DNA from 2 places in the Cryptosporangium phraense genome. Region 1 is predicted to be linked to the other one. Evidence: riboswitches for the same ligand, from Rfam matches in the RefSeq annotation. Region 1 holds a riboswitch; the other holds the start of a gene.
What was found. Region 1 has a riboswitch for ZMP and ZTP ahead of FL583_RS36510 (bifunctional 5,10-methylenetetrahydrofolate dehydrogenase/5,10-methenyltetrahydrofolate cyclohydrolase). Riboswitches for the same ligand answer to the same signal wherever they lie in the genome.
Positions count from the first base shown of each region.

Region 2: it holds a riboswitch for ZMP and ZTP, as region 1 does, so the genes downstream of both, FL583_RS14250 (serine hydroxymethyltransferase) here and FL583_RS36510 (bifunctional 5,10-methylenetetrahydrofolate dehydrogenase/5,10-methenyltetrahydrofolate cyclohydrolase) in region 1, are expected to answer to the same signal.

Region 1 covers NZ_VIRS01000047.1:29,496-32,888, forward strand. Annotated here, with positions in the region: gene FL583_RS36505 (FAD-binding oxidoreductase) at 1-1,277, opposite strand, end outside; ZMP/ZTP riboswitch at 1,397-1,478, shown strand; gene FL583_RS36510 (bifunctional 5,10-methylenetetrahydrofolate dehydrogenase/5,10-methenyltetrahydrofolate cyclohydrolase) at 1,491-2,345, shown strand; gene FL583_RS36515 (Lrp/AsnC family transcriptional regulator) at 2,338-3,351, opposite strand.
Region 2 covers NZ_VIRS01000008.1:249,249-252,641, forward strand. Annotated here, with positions in the region: gene FL583_RS14240 (3-hydroxyacyl-CoA dehydrogenase NAD-binding domain-containing protein) at 1-437, opposite strand, end outside; gene FL583_RS14245 (thiolase family protein) at 434-1,636, opposite strand; ZMP/ZTP riboswitch at 1,869-1,963, shown strand; gene FL583_RS14250 (serine hydroxymethyltransferase) at 1,993-3,249, shown strand; gene FL583_RS14255 (ribonuclease D) at 3,289-3,393, opposite strand, start outside.

The DNA.
Region 1 (3,393 bases):
ATCTGGAGCAGCGACTGCCAGGCGCCGGGGTCGAAGCCGGTGGACGGGTCGACGGGCTGCTGGGTGAAGTTCAGGTAGTTGCGACCGTTGGTCCACGGTTCCATCGCATCGATCGTGCGGTCGTAGTCGAAGATCGTCCGCTCGGCGTACGGCCCGACCTTCACCCCGCCGGCGAGCAGCAGGAACTGTCCGTCGAGGCGGTTGAGCACACCGCCGCCGGGCGCCGGGCGGCCCAGCGCGCCGCCGAGCTGGCGCAGCTCGGCCGTGACGACGAGCGAGCTGCCGGACGAGGCCTCCAGCAGCCGGTCGACGGCGGGCGGGGGCAGCTCGCCGAGCAGCGTCGTCCGCACGCCGCCGGCCGACGGGCCCTCGGGGTCGAGGTGCAGCCGGGACAGCGCCCGGGCCGGCATCCGGCGGAACGTGTCGAGCCGGGGCCGCAGCGCGCGGAGCGGGGCGAGGACGCGCTCGGCGTCGGCGTCGTTCCCGAGCACGGCCCCGTCGACGATCACCAGGTTGCGGCCGCGCAACTCCTCGGGGAACTGCGGGACCAGCGGGTACTGGACCTGCCGGTAGGCGGTGGTGACCGCGTCGGGCGCGTCCCGGGCCCAGTCGGCCCAGCGCGGGAGGACGCGCTCGGCCTCACGCAGGTCCCAGACGAGCATCCCGGCGTAGGCCGTGCGGAACCGGTGCAGCTGGAACTCGATCGCGGTGACCAGCCCGAAGTTGCCCGCCCCGCCCCCGCGCAGGGCCCAGAACAGCTGCGGGTCGTGGTCCTCGTCGGTCCGGACGAAGGTGCCGTCGGCGGTGATCAGCTCGACCGCGGTCACGGTGTTCGCGGCCAGCCCGTGCGCCCGCCCGTACCAGCCGGCGCCGCCGCCCAGCGCGTAGCCGACGATCCCGGCGTCCGGAGCCGAGCCGTGCAGCGCGGCCAGCCCGTGCTCGCCGAGCATGTCGACCAGCGGTCCCCAGATCGCGCCCGCGCCGACCCGGGCGATCCCGGCCGCGGTGTCGGCCTGGTAGCTGTTGAGGTGTTCGGTGCGCACCAGGACCGTGTCGCTCAGGTCGCCGAACGGGTAGGCGTTGTGGCCGGTACCCAGCGGGGCGACCCGCAGGCCCTCGGAGGTGGCCAGCCGGATCATCACCGCCGCGTCGGCCCGCGACCGCGGGAACGCGACCGCGGCCGGGCGCAGGTCGGCGGCGAGCGCCCAGGTCTGGCAGGCCTCGACGTACTCGGGGTCGGCCGGGCGGTAGATGTGCCGATCCAACGTGTTCTGCATCACCCGTTCACCTGCCGCCGGGCCAGCTCCATGCTCAGAGGGGTCACATGTGCGACGACGGTACGGCAGACCCAAAGTTCAACGCGCAACCAGATCTCGCGTCCGGTCCGGCCTAAACTGGCGGACGGAGCGACTGGCGGCACGGGGATGGGAAACCATCGGGGAGCCTCGTCGCGGGAGTCGACCGCCTGGGCCCCGCGCTGAGGGAGTTCCATGTCCGCTCGTCTTCTCCCCGGTGCTCCGGTTGCCTCGTCGGTCTTGGCTGATGTCTCCGAGCGGGTGGCTCGCCTGCGCGAGCGCGGCGTCGTGCCCTCGCTCGCGACGATCCTCGTCGGCAGCGACGACGCCAGCGCCGGGTACATCCGCATCAAGCAACGGCAGGCCGCCGAGCTCGGCTTCGCCTCACCGCACAAGCACCTTCCGGACGACGCCAAGCAGGCCGATCTCGAGGCGGCCATCGCGTCGTTCAACGACGATCCGGACGTGCACGGGCTGCTGATCCAGTACCCGGTCCCGGCCCACCTCGATTACGACGCCGCCCTGCTCACCGTCAACCCCGACATGGACGTCGACGGCATGCACCCGCTGAACGTGGGCCGTCTCTCCCTCGGGCTGGCCGGCCCCAAGCCGTGCACGCCGGCGGGCATCGAAGCCCTGCTCGCCCACTACGAGATCCCGGTCTCCGGCCGCGAGGTCGTGATCCTCGGCCGCGGCGCGACGCTCGGCCGCCCGCTGGCGATCCTGCTCTCCCAGAAGCGTCCGACCGCGAACGCCGCGGTGACCGTCGTCCACACCGGGGTACCGGACTGGCAGCGCTACACCCAGCGGGCCGACATCGTGGTCGCGGCCGCGGGCGTCCCCGGCATCCTGCAGCCTTCGCACGTCAAACCGGGCGCGGTGGTGATCGGCGCTGGGGTCCGCTACGAGGGACGGCGGCTGCTGCCGGACGTCGACGAGTCGTGCGCGGAGGTCGCGGGCGCGATCACGCCGCGGGTCGGCGGCGTGGGCCCGACGACGGTCGCGATGCTGTTCCGCAACGCCGTGCAGGCCGCCGAGACGCTCAGCTGACCAGCCGTTCGCCGGCCAATCGCGTTCCGGCCTGCTTGAGCTGCTGGTGGATCGGCGAGACCTCCATGCTCTGCAGGCCGGACAGCGACCCGATCCGGTCGGACGTGAACTCGAACAGCTCGTCGAGGTCCCGGCAGCCCGCGACCGCGTGGATGTTGTACGGACCGGACACCGCGCTGGCGAACGCGACCTCGGGCTGCTCGGCCAGCGCCCGCCCGACGCTCTTCACCGCGGACGGGTGCACGCGCAGCCACAGCGCCGCCCGCGCGTGGTACCCCAGCGCGGTGGCCGCGATCTCGACGTCGACGTGCACGACCTTCCGCGCGACGAGTGTCTCGAGACGGCGGGACACCCGGCCGGGCGTGAGGCCGGCCGCCGCCGCGAGCTCCACCAGGCTGGCCCGGCCGTCGATGGCCAGCGCGGCCAGCAGCTTCTCGTCGGCCCGGCTCAGCGTCAGCGGGTCTCTCGCCACCACCGGCGATTCTTCGAACGGGTTCCCGTCGCGGCCGAGCGCCTCCTCTTCCTTCTCGGTGAGGACCCCGTTCAGCGCCGCCCAGTAGTGGCCGCGTCCCCCGACGAACTGGCGCAGCATCGCGGCCGCGTTGATGTCGAGGACGGCGGCGGTGCGGGGCAGCCGCTGCCCGAGCAGATCGTCGCGCTGCTCGGGCGTCCGCGACCGGACGGCACAGGTGATCTCGGAACCCGCCGCGGTCAACGCCACCCAGCTGACGTCGTCGCGCTTCGCGAGCGCGTCGGCGATCGCGGTGACGCTGCCGGGACGGCAGCGCAGCCGGACCAGCCACTTGCTCTGCCCCAGCGCGCCGGGATCGACGATCCCGGCGACGCGGATGACGCCGTCGCCGCGCATCCGGCGGTAGCGGCGGCCGACCGCGCTCTCGGGAAGGCCGAGCGCGGCCCCGATCACCGCGAACGAGGCCCGCGGGTCGATCTGCAGAGCACGGATGATTCGCACGTCGTCGGCTTCGATTTCGAGGGAAACCGACATCAGGTGCTCCTCTTTCCGGGCATTGCTTCATCCAGTCTGCCT
Region 2 (3,393 bases), on a different contig from region 1:
GCTCCGGACGAGATCGTCCGGTAGTCGCAGTGCAGGCCGATCTCGATGCCGCCGCCCATCGCCGCGCCGTTGACGAACGCGAACGTCGGCACGGACGCGTTGCGCAGCCGGGCGAAGACCCGGTGCCCGAGCCGCCCGATCTCCAGCGCCTGGTCGCGGCCGGTGATCCGGGGCACCCCGTCCAGGTCGGCCCCGACCGCGAACACGAACGGCTTGCCGGTCACCGCGATCGCCTCGACGCCCGGAGTGTGGGCCTCGATCTCGTCGATCGCCGCGTCCAGCGACGCCAGCCCACCCGGGCCGAACGTCGACGGGCGGGTGTGGTCCTTGCCGTTGTCCAGCGTGATCAGCGCGATCTCGCCGTCCAGACCGGGCAGGTTCAGGAACCGGACGTGGGCCTCGGTGACGACCTCGTCGGCGAATTCAGGGGTGGTCACTTGGTTCCCTCCCAGTTCGGGTTCTCCCAGATGACCGCCCCGCCCATGCCGATGCCGATGCACATCGCGGTCAGGCCGTACCGCACGTCCGGACGCTCGGCGAAGTGCCGGGCGAGCTGCGTGAACAGCCGCACGCCGGAGGACGCCAGCGGGTGTCCGATCGCGATCGCGCCACCCCAGGGGTTCACGCGCTCGTCGTCGTCGGCAATGCCGAAGTGGTCGAGCAACGCGAGGACCTGCACCGCGAACGCCTCGTTGAGCTCGAACAGGCCGATGTCGTCGATCGTCAGACCGGCCTTGGCCAGCGCCTTCTCGGTCGCGGGAACCGGGCCGACGCCCATCACCTCGGGCTCGACGCCGACATAGGCGAAGCTCACCAGCCGGGCGCCGATCGGGAGCCCGAGTTCGCGGGCGACGTCCTCGGCGGCCAGGAGGCTCGCGGTCGCGCCGTCGTTGAGGCCGGCGCTGTTGCCCGCGGTGACCCGGCCGTGCGGGCGGAACGGCGTCTTCAAGCCGGCCAGGCCCTCCAGCGTCGTCTCCGGGCGCGGGGGCTCGTCGGCGGTCGCGAGGCCCCAGCCCTTCTCGGCGCTGCGGGTGGCCACCGTGACCAGGTCCCGCTGGATCTTCCCGTCGGCCAGCGCCTTCGCGTACTTCTGCTGCGAGCCCAGCGCGAAGGCGTCCGCGCGTTCCTTCGTCAGGTGCGGGAAACGGTCGTGCAGGTTCTCCGCGGTCTGGCCCATGACCAGCGCGGACGGGTCGACGATCCGCTCGGAGAGGAAGCGCGGGTTCGGGTCGACGCCCTCGCCCATCGGGTGGCGTCCCATGTGCTCGACGCCACCGGCGATCGCCAGGTCGTAGGCGCCGAACGCGATGCCGCCGGCGACGCTGGTCGCGGCGGTCATCGCGCCGGCGCACATCCGGTCGACGGCGAAGCCGGGCACCGACTTCGGCAGACCGGCCAGCAGTGCGGCGGTACGGCCGATCGTGAGGCCCTGGTCGCCGGTCTGGGTGGTGGCGGCGATGGCCACCTCGTCGATCCGCTCTCCCGGTAGCGACGGGTTACGGCGGAGCAGCTCGCGGATGGTGCGGATCACGAGGTCGTCGGCGCGCGTCTCGGCATAGATCCCCTTGGGTCCGGCCTTGCCGAACGGGGTGCGGACGCCGTCGACGAAGACCACGTCACGGCTCTGACGGGACACAGGTCCTCCACGGTTTGGCAGCGGATACCGCGAATGCTACTCGCCGGTAACACCGTCCGGTCGCGACCCGGCGGCGTGTGACGCGGCACACCGCCCACTTAACACCGCGCCGGGTGCGGTCAGGCTTCCGGCGCCTCGCTGGTGCCGACGATGACGGGCTATCCGGGACGACCTCACCGACGACGAGCGCGACGTGGTCCGCCGGATCCCCGACGTACTCCGGAAGCTAGGGTAGGGACGCCGCGACTGGCGCAGTCGAAGGTGGAAACAACCACCGGGAAGCGGCACCGACCCGTTATTTCAACACCGTGCGCCTGGGTGGGCGGGGCTGACGTCACCATCAGCGAGGAGCCCACATGGCGCTCAACCAACCGCCCACGCCCCACCTCGACGCCGAAGACCCCGAGGTCGCCCGCCTGATCGTCGACGAGGCCCAGCGCCAGCAGGACTCGATCCGGCTGATCGCCTCGGAGAACTACGTCTCGACCGCCGTGCTCGAGGCCACCGGCTCGGTCTTCACGAACAAGTACTCCGAGGGCTACGCGGGCAAGCGCTACTACGAGGGCCAGCAACTCGTCGACCCGCTCGAGGAGCTGGCCATCGCCCGCGCGAAGGCCGTCTTCGGAGTCGAGCACGCGAACGTGCAGCCGTACTCCGGCTCGCCCGCGAACCTCGCGATCTACCTGGCCACGCTCACGCCCGGCGACACCGTGATGGGCATGGGGCTCCCGAGCGGTGGCCACCTGACCCACGGCTGGAGCGTCTCGGCCACCGGCAAGTGGTTCAACGCCGTCCACTACGGCGTCCGCAAGGAGACCGGGCGCGTCGACCTGGACGAGGTGCGCGACCTGGCGCTCAAGGAGCGCCCGAAGCTGATCTTCTGCGGCGGCACCGCCGTCCCGCGGACGATCGACTTCGCCGGCTTCGCCGCCATCGCCAAGGAGGTCGGCGCGGTCCTGGCCGCGGACATCGCGCACATCGCCGGGCTGATCGCCGGTGGCGCGCACCCGTCGCCGGTCGGCTCGGCCGACATCATCTCGACGACGACGCACAAGACGCTGCGCGGACCGCGCGGCGCGATGCTGATGTCGACCGAGGAGTACGCGAAGGCGCTCGACAAGGCCGTCTTCCCGGGCCTGCAGGGCGGTCCGCACAACCACACGACCGCGGCCATCGCGGTGGCGCTCAAGGAAGCGCAGACGCCGGAGTTCTCGGCCTACGCCCACCAGGTCGTGGCGAACGCCAAGGCGCTGGCCGACGCGCTGCTGGAGCGGGGCTTCGACCTGGTCTCGGGCGGAACCGACAACCACCTGATCCTGGCCGACCTCACGCCGAAGGGCATCGGCGGCAAGCCGGCCGCGAAGGCGCTCGACCGGGCCGGCGTCGAGCTGAACTACAACACGGTGCCGTTCGACCCGCGCAAGCCGTTCGACCCGTCCGGTATCCGGATCGGCACCGCGGCCGTCACCACCCGGGGCCTCACCCCGGCGCAGATGCCGCAGATCGCCGACTTCATCGACCGCGCGATCGCGGCCGAGAACAACGACGACGCCCTCGACGCGATCGCCGCCGAGGTCCGCGAGCTCCTGAGCGCGTTCCCGGTCCCGGCCTGAGCCGGGAAGCCCCGGCCTGAGTCTCGAAGCCCTGGCCGCCTACTCGGCGGACAGGGCTTCGAGCAGTCCCGGGCCGACCAGGCCGATCTGCCACTCGCGGGCGCCGTGGGCGCGCAGCGACTGCTCGACGCCGTCGAGCGCCAG